Regions from separate parts of the Arthrobacter sp. AL05 genome, predicted to be linked through region 1. Evidence: predicted binding sites of a transcription regulator. Region 1 holds the regulator's gene; the other holds the start of a gene.
What was found. The regulator LexA, encoded in region 1, represses DNA repair genes until DNA is damaged. The targets are predictions, from matches to a motif close to TCGAACANNTGTTCGA.

Region 1 (5,153 bases):
CGGAAACATCCACCACGGCGTGCGCAAGCGCCTCGTCGAGGGGGACGGTTGCTTCGCCGAAGCGCCGGATCCCGGCTTTGTTGCCGAGGGCGGTGCGCAGGACCTCGCCGAAGGTGATGGCGACGTCCTCGACCGTGTGGTGGACGTCGATGTGTGTGTCCCCGGTGGCCTTGACTGTTATGTCGATCAGGGAGTGCTTGCTCAACGCCGTCAGCATGTGGTCATAAAACGGGACCGAGGTGCTGATGTCCGAGACGCCGGTTCCGTCCAGGTTGATCTCGACAAGGACGGAAGATTCGCTGGTGGTCCGTTCCATGCGTGCGGTCCGGCCCTCGGTAGCGGTTGATCCGGGGATGCTCATGTGGGTGTCCTTTGGATGACGACGGTGCCCGGCGTGCAGGCAGTGTGGATGTCCGGTGTTAAGTCTAGGCGGGCGGCGCTGCGCGGCCGGCCAGGAGTCGCTCGAGGGCTCCGAGGAATGCTGTGGTTTCCGTCTCAGTGCCCGCAGTGACCCGCAGATGCCCGGGGATGCCAACGTCCCGAATGAGCACACCCGCGTCCAGCAGCCCCTGCCAGACCTCGTGCGGACTGTCGAGACCGCCAAAAAAGACGTAGTTCGAATCAGAGGCAGCAGGCTTGAGGCCCATACGCTGCAGCTCGGCAACTATCCTGTCCCGTTGTCGCTTGATGTCCTCAACATCCGCCATCAGGGCGACCCGGTGCCGCAGGGCGGCCAGGGCTGTTGCCTGGGTGATCGCCGAAAGGTGGTACGGAAGCCGCACCAGCCGCAGCGCATCGGTGACCTCGGGCGCTGCCGCCATGTAGCCAACGCGGGCACCGGCAAGGGCAAAAGCCTTGCTCATGGTGCGCGAGACGATCAGGCGCTCCCGCCCGGGCAGGAGGGTGAGGGCGCTCGGCGTGCCGTCGTGGGCGAACTCGTGGTACGCCTCGTCGACGATCACTATCGTCTGGCTGGCTTCGCCGGCTTCGTACACGGCCTTCACCACGTCCAGGCCCAGACCCGTACCGGTGGGGTTGTTCGGGGAACACAGGAAGACGATATTCGGCTGCAGTTCCCGGACCTGGCGGGCGGCCGAGCCGGCGCTCAGGCCGTAGTCCTCGGCACGGATGCCCGTGATGTATCCGGTGTCCGTTCCGGCGGCCAGCAGCGGATACATAGAGTACGTGGGAGGGAAACCAAGGGCAGTGCGCCCCGGACCGCCGAAGGCCTGGAGGATCTGCTGCAGCACCTCGTTGGAACCGTTTGCCGCCCAGATGTTCTCCGCGCCCAGCCCGTGGCCCAGGTATTCCGCAAGGGCTTCGCGCAGCTCCGTAAACTCGCGGTCCGGATAGCGGTTCAGGCCGGCGGCGGCAAGGGTAACCGCCTCCGAGATCGCGGCGAGCACATCGGCCGGGACACCGTGGGTGTTTTCATTGACGTTCAGCAGGATGGGAACGTCAAGCTGCGGCGCACCGTAGGGCGTCAGTCCGCGAAGATTGGTCCGGAGGGGAAGTCGGTTCAGGCGCTCTAACTGGTCAGTCACCTCACTAGTTTAAGTGAGATCGCCGCGGGCCCGGAAACTGTGACACCTGACCCATCGCTCAATGGCCCTACGTGGACGGAATGAAAAGGGCCTGGCCCGGCACCACGCGTGCCGCCTCGAGGTTGTTCAGCTCGATGATGTCGGCAACGACGTCGCGGGGGTCACGGCTGGGCACCACGGCGGCGGCAATGGCCCAGAGCGACTCCCCCGGCTGCACCGTCACGGTGACAGTTGGTGTGGGTGACAACTCAGCGGTGGACTCTGCCGCTTTGGCGGGCGCGTTGAGGAAGCCGCTCAGGGTCAAAATCAGTGCAGCCAGCAGCATCAGCGGCACGCCGATAAAAACAAGGCGCCCCCGGCGGGTGAGCTTCAGCGGCGCCTGCCGGGCACGCGGCCCGCGGACGGCGTTGAGCTGCCGGCTGCCGGGGCTGTCCTGCACGGCAGGGGCGGACCCGCCGCCGGGTGCGCCGGCGTCGTGCCGGCCGTAGTTGCCGAATGCGTCGCGGCCGAAAGTGTCGTGAAACGCGCTTGATGCTGACATGAACTGAGCCCTTCCTGGACCATACTGTGCCGCCCGGCGCACTCCACATACGTGCCGCCAACCGGCCTAACTTTCGAACAAACAACCGAACGCCATGCCCTGCACGGGCAACTAAGTAATAGAACACATGTTCGAATCTTGTTAGTTCTGTTTTAGCACTTATTAACGAACATTGTCGAGACTCGCTAGAACAAATGTTTGAAAAAGCGGTGTGGCTGGCCTAGGTTTGACTCAAAGAACAACCACTTCTGCAGTTGATCAGCAGGGTCTGACATTTCAGGCCGGAAGTTCCCGGCGGCCGCAGCCACGGCAGCCGGGCGGAACGGAAAGGCGTTGGCGAACATGGCAGCACAAGCCACTGGCGGCAGGGCCACCCAGCGGGGCCCGCAGGCTGCCCGGCCACCGAAGAGCCTTACCGTTCGGCAAAAGAAGATTCTGGAAACTATCCAGCGCTCCGTGACGGACAACGGCTACCCGCCGTCCATGCGCGAGATCGGCGACACGGTAGGACTGGCCAGCCTCTCCAGCGTCACCCACCAGCTCGCACAACTGGAAAAGCTGGGTTACCTGCGGCGCGACCCGAAGCGCCCGCGTGCCATGGAAGTGCTGATGCCGCTGACCCTCGATGAGGGAAGCACAAAGATCCCAGCCGCCAAGGCCGGCGGGCTGCGGACCGTGGGCGGGCTGTCCGTGTCCGAGTTGAGCAGTGCCACCGACACCGCCATGGTGCCGCTGGTGGGCCGGATCGCGGCCGGCGGTCCGATCCTGGCCGATCAGGTCGTTGAGGACGTGATGCCGTTGCCCCGCCAGCTGGTGGGCCACGGCGAGCTGTTTATGCTCAAGGTCGCCGGGGATTCCATGATCGATGCAGCCATCTGCGACGGCGACTGGGTGGTGGTGCGCCAGCAGGGCGACGCCGTCAACGGAGATATCGTGGCCGCGCTGCTGGACGACGAGGCCACCGTTAAGACCTTCCGGCAGCGCGACGGCCACACCTGGCTGCTGCCGCAGAACACGCAGTACGAGCCCATACTCGGCGACCACGCCGTCATTATGGGCAAAGTCGTCTCGGTACTGCGCTCGCTGTAGCCCGCGTTGGTGCCGGCTTGATCCGGCCACGACCCGGCGCGCCGGTAGCCCGGCCGCGGCCTTATGACCCCCGGCACGTTCGGCCCGGTTCCCCGCCCCCTTATGTTCCCTGCCCCTTAGGTTCGCTGCCCCCTGAGTTTCCCTGGCCCCTGATGGAGAGCCGGCGGCGGGAATGCCGAGGGCCCGGTGCTGCAGCCCTGGCCCGGTTCAAGGAACCGGGTGGGAGCACCAAAACACTGCAAACCGTCCCGTCAGCGGCCGCTAGTTGGGCTGCCCGGATTCCTTCCCAAGCCGTTCGAGGGCAGCCATGGCGACCACGGGATCGGTGGTGGGCCAAAATGGCGGCAACGCCGCCCGGAGGAATCCGCCATAGCGTTCGGTGGACAGCCGTGAATCCAGCACAGCCACCACTCCCCTGTCCGTGGTGGTCCGGATCAGCCGGCCTGCGCCCTGGGCCAGGCGGATGGCGGCGTGGGTCGCGGAAACGCTCATAAAGCCGTTGCCTCCGGCCTGTGCCACGGCGCGGGACCGGGCAGTCATCAGCGGGTCATCGGGACGCGGAAACGGAATCCGGTCGATCACCACGAGGCGGCAGGAGGCGCCGGGCACGTCAACGCCCTGCCACAGGGACATGGTGCCAAAGAGGCAGGTGTCCGGTTCATCGGCGAACTGTTTTACAAGCGCGGTCATGGTCGAGTCGCCCTGGCATAGGATGCTGACGTCCAGCCGCGGCCGCATCGCCTCGGCTGCGTCCTCGGCGGCGCGGCGGGACGAAAACAGGCACAGCGCCCCGCCGCCGGAGGCGCGGATGAGCTTCTCGAGTTCGTCGAGGGCTTCCGGGGACGTGCCGCGGCCGGGCTTGGGCAGGTGCTTGGCGACGTAGAGAATGCCTTGTTTGGGGTATTCGAAGGGTGAACCGACGTCGACGCCGGTCCAGCTGGGGGCCCCGGGGCCGACCAGGCCCAAGCCGCCGGCGGCGGGTTCGAACGCGGAGCCGATCGCCAGGGTCGCGGAGGTCAGGATTACAGTGTGGTCCGCGAAGAGGCCCTCACGGAGCCGGCCGGCGACACTGAGCGGAGCGATGTTGACCAGGGCGGGCGCGGACTCGTCGGGCTGGGAGTAGCCCTGCTGCGGGTCAAAGGTGCTGTTGCGGGAAAACCAGACCACTTCACGGTTTTCCCGCGCCGCCAGCAGCCGTTCGCATAGCTCCAGGATCACCATCAGGCGCGAGCGCGCCAGCTGGCGGCCGCCGTCGGCCGTGTTGGCGCTGTCCCCCTTGGAATCCGAGAGGGCCGCGCGGCACGCGTCCCGCAACTGGTCGACACAGTCCAGCTGTTCACTGTTTAACCCGTTCGGCATCAGCCCGCCGGGGACGCCCTCAATGGCAAGTTCCAGGTTGGCGGCGGCGTTGTTCAGCGCGTCCACCGTAATGCCGGTGTGCTTCCGGGCCCCGGACGCGGCGGCGTGCACCATCGCGACGGAGAGCTGGCCGGAGACCGCGCCGGTCACGCGGTCCTGGAGTTCATGGGCCTCATCGACCACCACAACATCGTATTCCGGCAGCACTGCGAGGCCCTCGAAGGCGCTGACCGCCAGCATGGCGTGGTTGGTGACAACAACGTCGGCGTCCGCGGCGTTCTGGCGGGCGAGTTCGCTGAAGCACTCTGCCGCCAGCGGGCATTTTTGCGCGCCAAGGCACTCCATCGAGGTAACTGAGACCTGCCGCCACGCACGGTCGGTGACCCCTGGCAAAAGCTCATCCCGGTCTCCCGTCGAGGTGTCCTCGGCCCAGTCGCGGAGCCGGACGACCTCCTTGCCGAGCTGGGAGGACGGGCCGCCCATCGCGGCGGCAAAATGCGGCACGGAGGTATCCTCCCCGAGCGAGAAGAGCTGGCCTTCGGACGGCTCTTCCGAAGGGAAGCCGCCGTCGAGCTTATGCCGGCACACGTAGTTGGACCGTCCCTTGACGAGGGCAATTT
Region 2 (5,153 bases), on a different contig from region 1:
GCCCCGTCCCGTCAGGCCCTGCCGGATGTGCGCCTGCGGCGACCACCTCGGCTTTGGAGGGATGGAGCCGGATCACTTCGCGGACGGCGAAGGCCATGGCGCTTTGCATCCGGACACCCAGGACGTCGAGTTTGAGCATGCCCATCGGGTCCATGTCGTGCTTGTCGAACTGGCTCATCGGCAGACCCAGCCCGCTGGGCTGGACAGGCGTCCGGTCCAGCAGGGTCGCATCCCCCAGGATCACCCCGCAAGGGTGCATGGAGATATGGCGCGGCAGCCGGTCCAGCCGTTCGGTGAGGTCCACCAGCAGATCCAGCTGCTGGTTCCCGCTGAAGTCGCGCTGTCCCACCCGGCCGGCGAATTCCTTCAGCTCAGGCTTCTCCACGAGCGCTTCACGGAAGTTCCGGGCTGAAAATCGCCACAACTGCTTGGCGATGTCCCCAATCTCGCCTTCCTCCATGCCCAGTGCCAGGCCGGCGTCTCGCACGGCACCGCGAGCGCGGTAGCCGTTTTGCATACTCATCAGGGTGACGCGCTCGGACCCGAAGCGCTCAAAGATCTTCCGGTACACGTTGTGCCGTTCAGCGCTTTCGACGTCGATGTCGATATCCGGCAGGGTGGCACGGTCCCGGGAGAGAAAGCGTTCGAAGATCAGGTCGTGCTGGAGCGGGTTTACCTGGCTGACGTCGATCAGATAATTGACCAGGCTGGAGGCCCCCGAGCCTCGGGCCGCTGCCCGTACCCCCATGTCCAGGATCATCCGGGACACCTCGGCCACGGTCAGGAAGTACGCGGCGAAGCCCAGGTTGTCGATGATTCCCAGCTCATGCTCCAGCCGCGAACGCAGTTCCCCGGCAGCTTTGCCGGTGATCCCCGGGAACCGCCTGCCGATGCCGGCCTCGCAGCGCAGGATGAGTTCGGCGAGGGGATCCCCGGCGATTCCGATCACTGTGGCTTCCGGCACCACGGGCTGTTTCCAGCCCATGTCCGTTACCGGGTCCATCCTGCAGCGGTCCGCGAGCGCCTCGGTCTGCGCCATCAGGCTTTTGAGGTCGGCAGCGCCGTATCCGGCGGCGTGCATGATCTCCTTGCCCAACTGCAGCATCTGGCCGGAGGATTTCAGCCAGCCCTGCCCGTTGGGCTGAAGCAACGGGGCGGCGGAAAGCTCGGGCAACGATTTCAGCGTGCGGGCGGAATCCAGCACGTCCGCGGTAGCCGCCCCGTCCTCGGCGACGTAACGCACGGCGTTGCTCAATACAGCGGGAACCCCGTGCTCAGCGGCAAGCTTGAGCATCCGTACAGCGTGGGCGGTGCTCAGCGGTTCCCCGGGCGGACTGAGCTGGCTGACCACCTCGGCGGCGATTGTTCCCGGGGGCATGGCATCGAGCCAGCGTTTGAACAGGGTGCGGGGGCGCAGGTAGCGCCTCCCGCCCATGGCACGTCCCACGTCGGAGTCCGGGCCGATCAGCACGGTCAACACCGGCTTGAGCGTTTCCGGGTGCAGGGTCCGGGAGGCCAGCTCGGACCTGGTCACCGCGACCGGCACCGCTCCCCCGGCCTTGCCCGTGGTGCGGGCATGCGCATCGGAGATCAGCCGGCACAGCGCACGGTAGCCCGCACCGCTGTTGTTCCCGTGGGCCAGCACAACCACACGTCCCGCTACCTCGGTGCGGAGGTCGCCGTCGTCGTCAAAGACCGCAAGTTCCACGCCGGCAATCGGATCAAGTCCCGCAGCCATGCAGGCCTTGAGGTGTTTGACTGTTCCATAGAGGCCGTCACGGTCCGTGCAGGCGAGCGCCGTCGCGCCGTCCGCGGCAGCGGCGGCGGCCAGCTCATCCGGCCAGGAGACCCCGTAGTGGGCGCTGAAGGCGGTGGAAACATGGAGATGCGTAAAGCTCATGCTGATTCGGGCGCAAGGAACGGACGCAGGGCGTCGTGGATCCGCAGCAGGCGCCAGCGTCCGCTGCCCACATGCCGGGTGAGGTCAAGGGTGAGGCTGTCGGTGTCGGTGTCGGTGGAATCTGCCGGGCGCACCTGCACCCGCCAGATCTCGTGATCCACCAGCCCGGGACCGCTCCCCAGCGGTGCCCGCTGTTCCTCAGCCCACCATTGACGCCGCTCGTACCAGCGGACCGGTTCCGCACAAAGGATGTAGTGGCGGCCGGCCCAGCCGAGCGTCAAAGGCTCGCCCGAAGGGGTGCAGACGACGTCCACGGTCTCGCTGAACATACCCACTGCGCCTCCCGGACCACACCATGTGAAAAAACGACCGGTAGAAAAACGATCGGCAACTATTCGAACATATATTCGAACAACTCCAGTCTACGACGGTCCTTCGGCAAAACCTAGGTCAGGGGTGGACGGACGTACGCGCAGGTAGCAGGATTGAGCCATGAGCTCCCATAACGCACTTCTGAAACACGTCAGCATCGCCGCCGAGGACACGTCCCTGGTGGCGAAGTTCGATATAGACGGAAACATCCCCGGCCAGGGCGCTTATGTGGTGGGGCTCGTCGCGGCAACACCGGATCATTCCCACCAGCGAAGGATGGGGATCGAGTTTATGAACGGGGAGGCGGTGTCCTTCTACTGCTTCAGCCATGACGGTACGGAGGAGAACTTTGACCTTAAGGGTGTCGACCACTCCGGAAACACCATCACCGGGCATTTCCCGCTCAGCACTGTCATGGGCCTGGCCAAGGGCCACCTGATGACGGCATTCAGCGACTGTGACGGCCGGGAGTACCAGTCAAACGTTGCGGTAGAGGAAGCCCTCTAAGCCGCCCGTCAGGAGCTGGCTTTGTAAACCTCCAGCTCGAGCGTGATAAAAGCATCGACCATGGCCCGGTAGGTTTTTTCGATGAGGTCGACGTCGATGTCCTTCTGCTGGGCCGTGGTGCGGACGTGTTCGATCACCCGCTCCACGCGTCCGGGGGCCCGCACCTCGGCGCTGTCCGCTTTGAGGGTTCCGGCGATCCGGATCAGGCGCTCGCGGCGGCCGATCAGGGACACGATCTGTTCGTCCACCTCGTCAACCGCCACCCGGACAGCCGCGAGCTGTTCCCGGTCGGCTTTGGCAGCTTTATCGTTTTCGTGATTTGTGGACATGTCCATGACAGTATCGAAAGATGCAGCCACGAGTCGATTTAATTTCACTGGGTGTCCGCAGCGTTGGCGCCTCCCGTAGTTTCTACGTCGATGGCCTGGGTTGGCCCGTCCACCGAGAAGTCCGCGGCGAGGTTCTGTTCATCCAGGCCAACCACGGGCTCATCCTCTCGCTCTGGGACGCCGGCCAGATGCAGGCAGAAGCCGGCACCGATCCACCCGCCGGCATTCCCTGCATCACATTGAGCCACAACCTGGCCAGCGCCGCGGAAGTGGACTGGGTGATGGCGGAAGCCGAATCCGCCGGAGCGGCCGTTATCGCGGCGGCCAAGACCCAGCCCTGGGGCGGCTATACCGGCTACTTCGCCGACCCCGACGGCTACCGCTGGGAAGTTGCCTTCAATCCCAGCTGGGCGGTCGACGGCGGCGGGAAGGTGACACTCTGAACCGGCCACCCCGCGTGCCCGCCGCAGCACTGCAGCACGGCTGTGTGCGCATCCCTAGAACAGGCTTCCCACCGGCCGGATCAGCTCCGGGGAATCATTTTTGACATTCCCGACCGCGGTACCCACGGCGTCGATCGTCCAGCCCTCCGCAACGTCGTGCGCGCCCGCCCGGACCAGATCGACCAGCCCTGCGGCATCGTCGGCCTGCGGATCCAGCCACGCCTGCAGCGTCGTCCGGTCCATTGGCAGCGGAACCCGGTCGTGCAGGGCCGTGAGCTCGGCCAGCATCCCCCCGGCATAACCCTCCGGCGGCGCGTCGGTAGTCATGATCGACGTCGAGAGCAGCCAGCGTTCCGGGTCATCGTCGGCCTTGGCGGGGTCTTTCCACCATTCGTAGAGACCGGCGAAAACTATCGGATGGCCGTCCTTCGGGTGCACGTAGTAGGGCTGCTTGCCGCGGCCCTGGCCCTTCCATTCGTAGTATCCGTCAGCGGGAACCGCACACCGCCGGGCCCGGGTTGCCTTCCGGAACGCCGGCTTCTCCAGCACACTCTCGCTGCGGGCGTTAATCATCTTGGAGCCGATCCCCGGGTCCTTGGCCCAGGACGGCACCAAGCCCCAGCGGGCGATATGCAACTGCCGGACCGGCGTGCCGTCCACCAGCCGCTCCAGCAGGATCGGCACCTCCGCGGTCGGGGCCACGTTCCACGACGGCGGAATCACGGTCTCCTCTTCGAGTCCCGCGTCGAACTCGGCCAGCAGGTCTCCGACGGCCCTTGCCATCACGTAGCGTCCACACATGGCACCAGCATGCCACTGCGCCCAAACGGTGTCATCCGGCGGTCTTCGAACCCGGGCCCGCGGCGGCCGGCGTCCGGCCGCCGCTTCGCATCAGGGCGCGTCGTCGACGGTGAGGACTATCTTGCCGCGGGTGTGCCCTTCCATATTGAACCGGAAGGCATCTGCCGCCTGCGGCAACGGGAAAGTCCGGGCAATTTCGACCCGGATTTTGTGCTCGTCCACCAGGTCGGCAAGTTCCTGCAGCTCGGCGCCTACAGGGTTGACCCACATCCAGGTCCCGCCGTGCTGCTCCACTTCACTGTCGGCAATCGAGGCGTGCCGGCCCCCGTCGGCCAGGACAGCGAGGGTGGCTTCGAGATTCCCGCCCACGAAGTCTGCGACAACGTCGACGCCGTCCGGACGCAGGGCACGAACCCGCTCCGCGAGTCCTTCGCCATAGCTGACGGGCTCGGCGCCGAGGGAACGCAGGAAGTCGTGGTTCTTCTCGGAAGCGGTGGCGATTACACGGGCGCCGAGCGCCACGGCGATCTGGATTCCGAGGGACCCCACACCGCCGGCGCCGCCGTGGATCAGCACCGTCTCGTCCGCCGTGAGACCCAGCCGGGTGAGTACCTGATAAGACGTCAAACCGGCCAGCGGAAGACCTGCGGAGGCATTCCACCCCAGGGATGCAGGCTTGCGCGCAAGGAGCCGCTCCGGCAGGGCGATGTACTCAGCAAAGCTACCGCCGTGGACGTAGTCCTTGCGGCCATAGGAAATGACTTCATCGCCGGGCCGGAAATGCGGCGCGTCGATCCCCAC

Region 2: the regulator LexA is predicted to act here: its motif matches at 2,296-2,311, upstream of QK287_RS11950 (DUF6504 family protein).

The regions. Positions count from the first base shown of each region.
Region 1 is NZ_JASBRC010000002.1:425,166-430,318, reverse strand. Features, by position in the region: gene hisB (imidazoleglycerol-phosphate dehydratase HisB) at 1-361, opposite strand, end outside; gene QK287_RS04240 (histidinol-phosphate transaminase) at 426-1,544, opposite strand; gene QK287_RS18500 (LysM peptidoglycan-binding domain-containing protein) at 1,612-2,085, opposite strand; gene lexA (transcriptional repressor LexA) at 2,428-3,174, shown strand; gene QK287_RS04225 (ATP-dependent DNA helicase) at 3,436-5,153, opposite strand, start outside.
Region 2 is NZ_JASBRC010000009.1:5,277-10,429, forward strand. Features, by position in the region: gene dnaE (DNA polymerase III subunit alpha) at 1-1,900, opposite strand, end outside; gene QK287_RS11950 (DUF6504 family protein) at 1,897-2,235, opposite strand; gene QK287_RS11955 (hypothetical protein) at 2,393-2,779, shown strand; gene QK287_RS11960 (chorismate mutase) at 2,788-3,114, opposite strand; gene QK287_RS11965 (VOC family protein) at 3,129-3,551, shown strand; gene QK287_RS11970 (SOS response-associated peptidase) at 3,606-4,352, opposite strand; gene QK287_RS11975 (NADP-dependent oxidoreductase) at 4,443-5,153, opposite strand, start outside.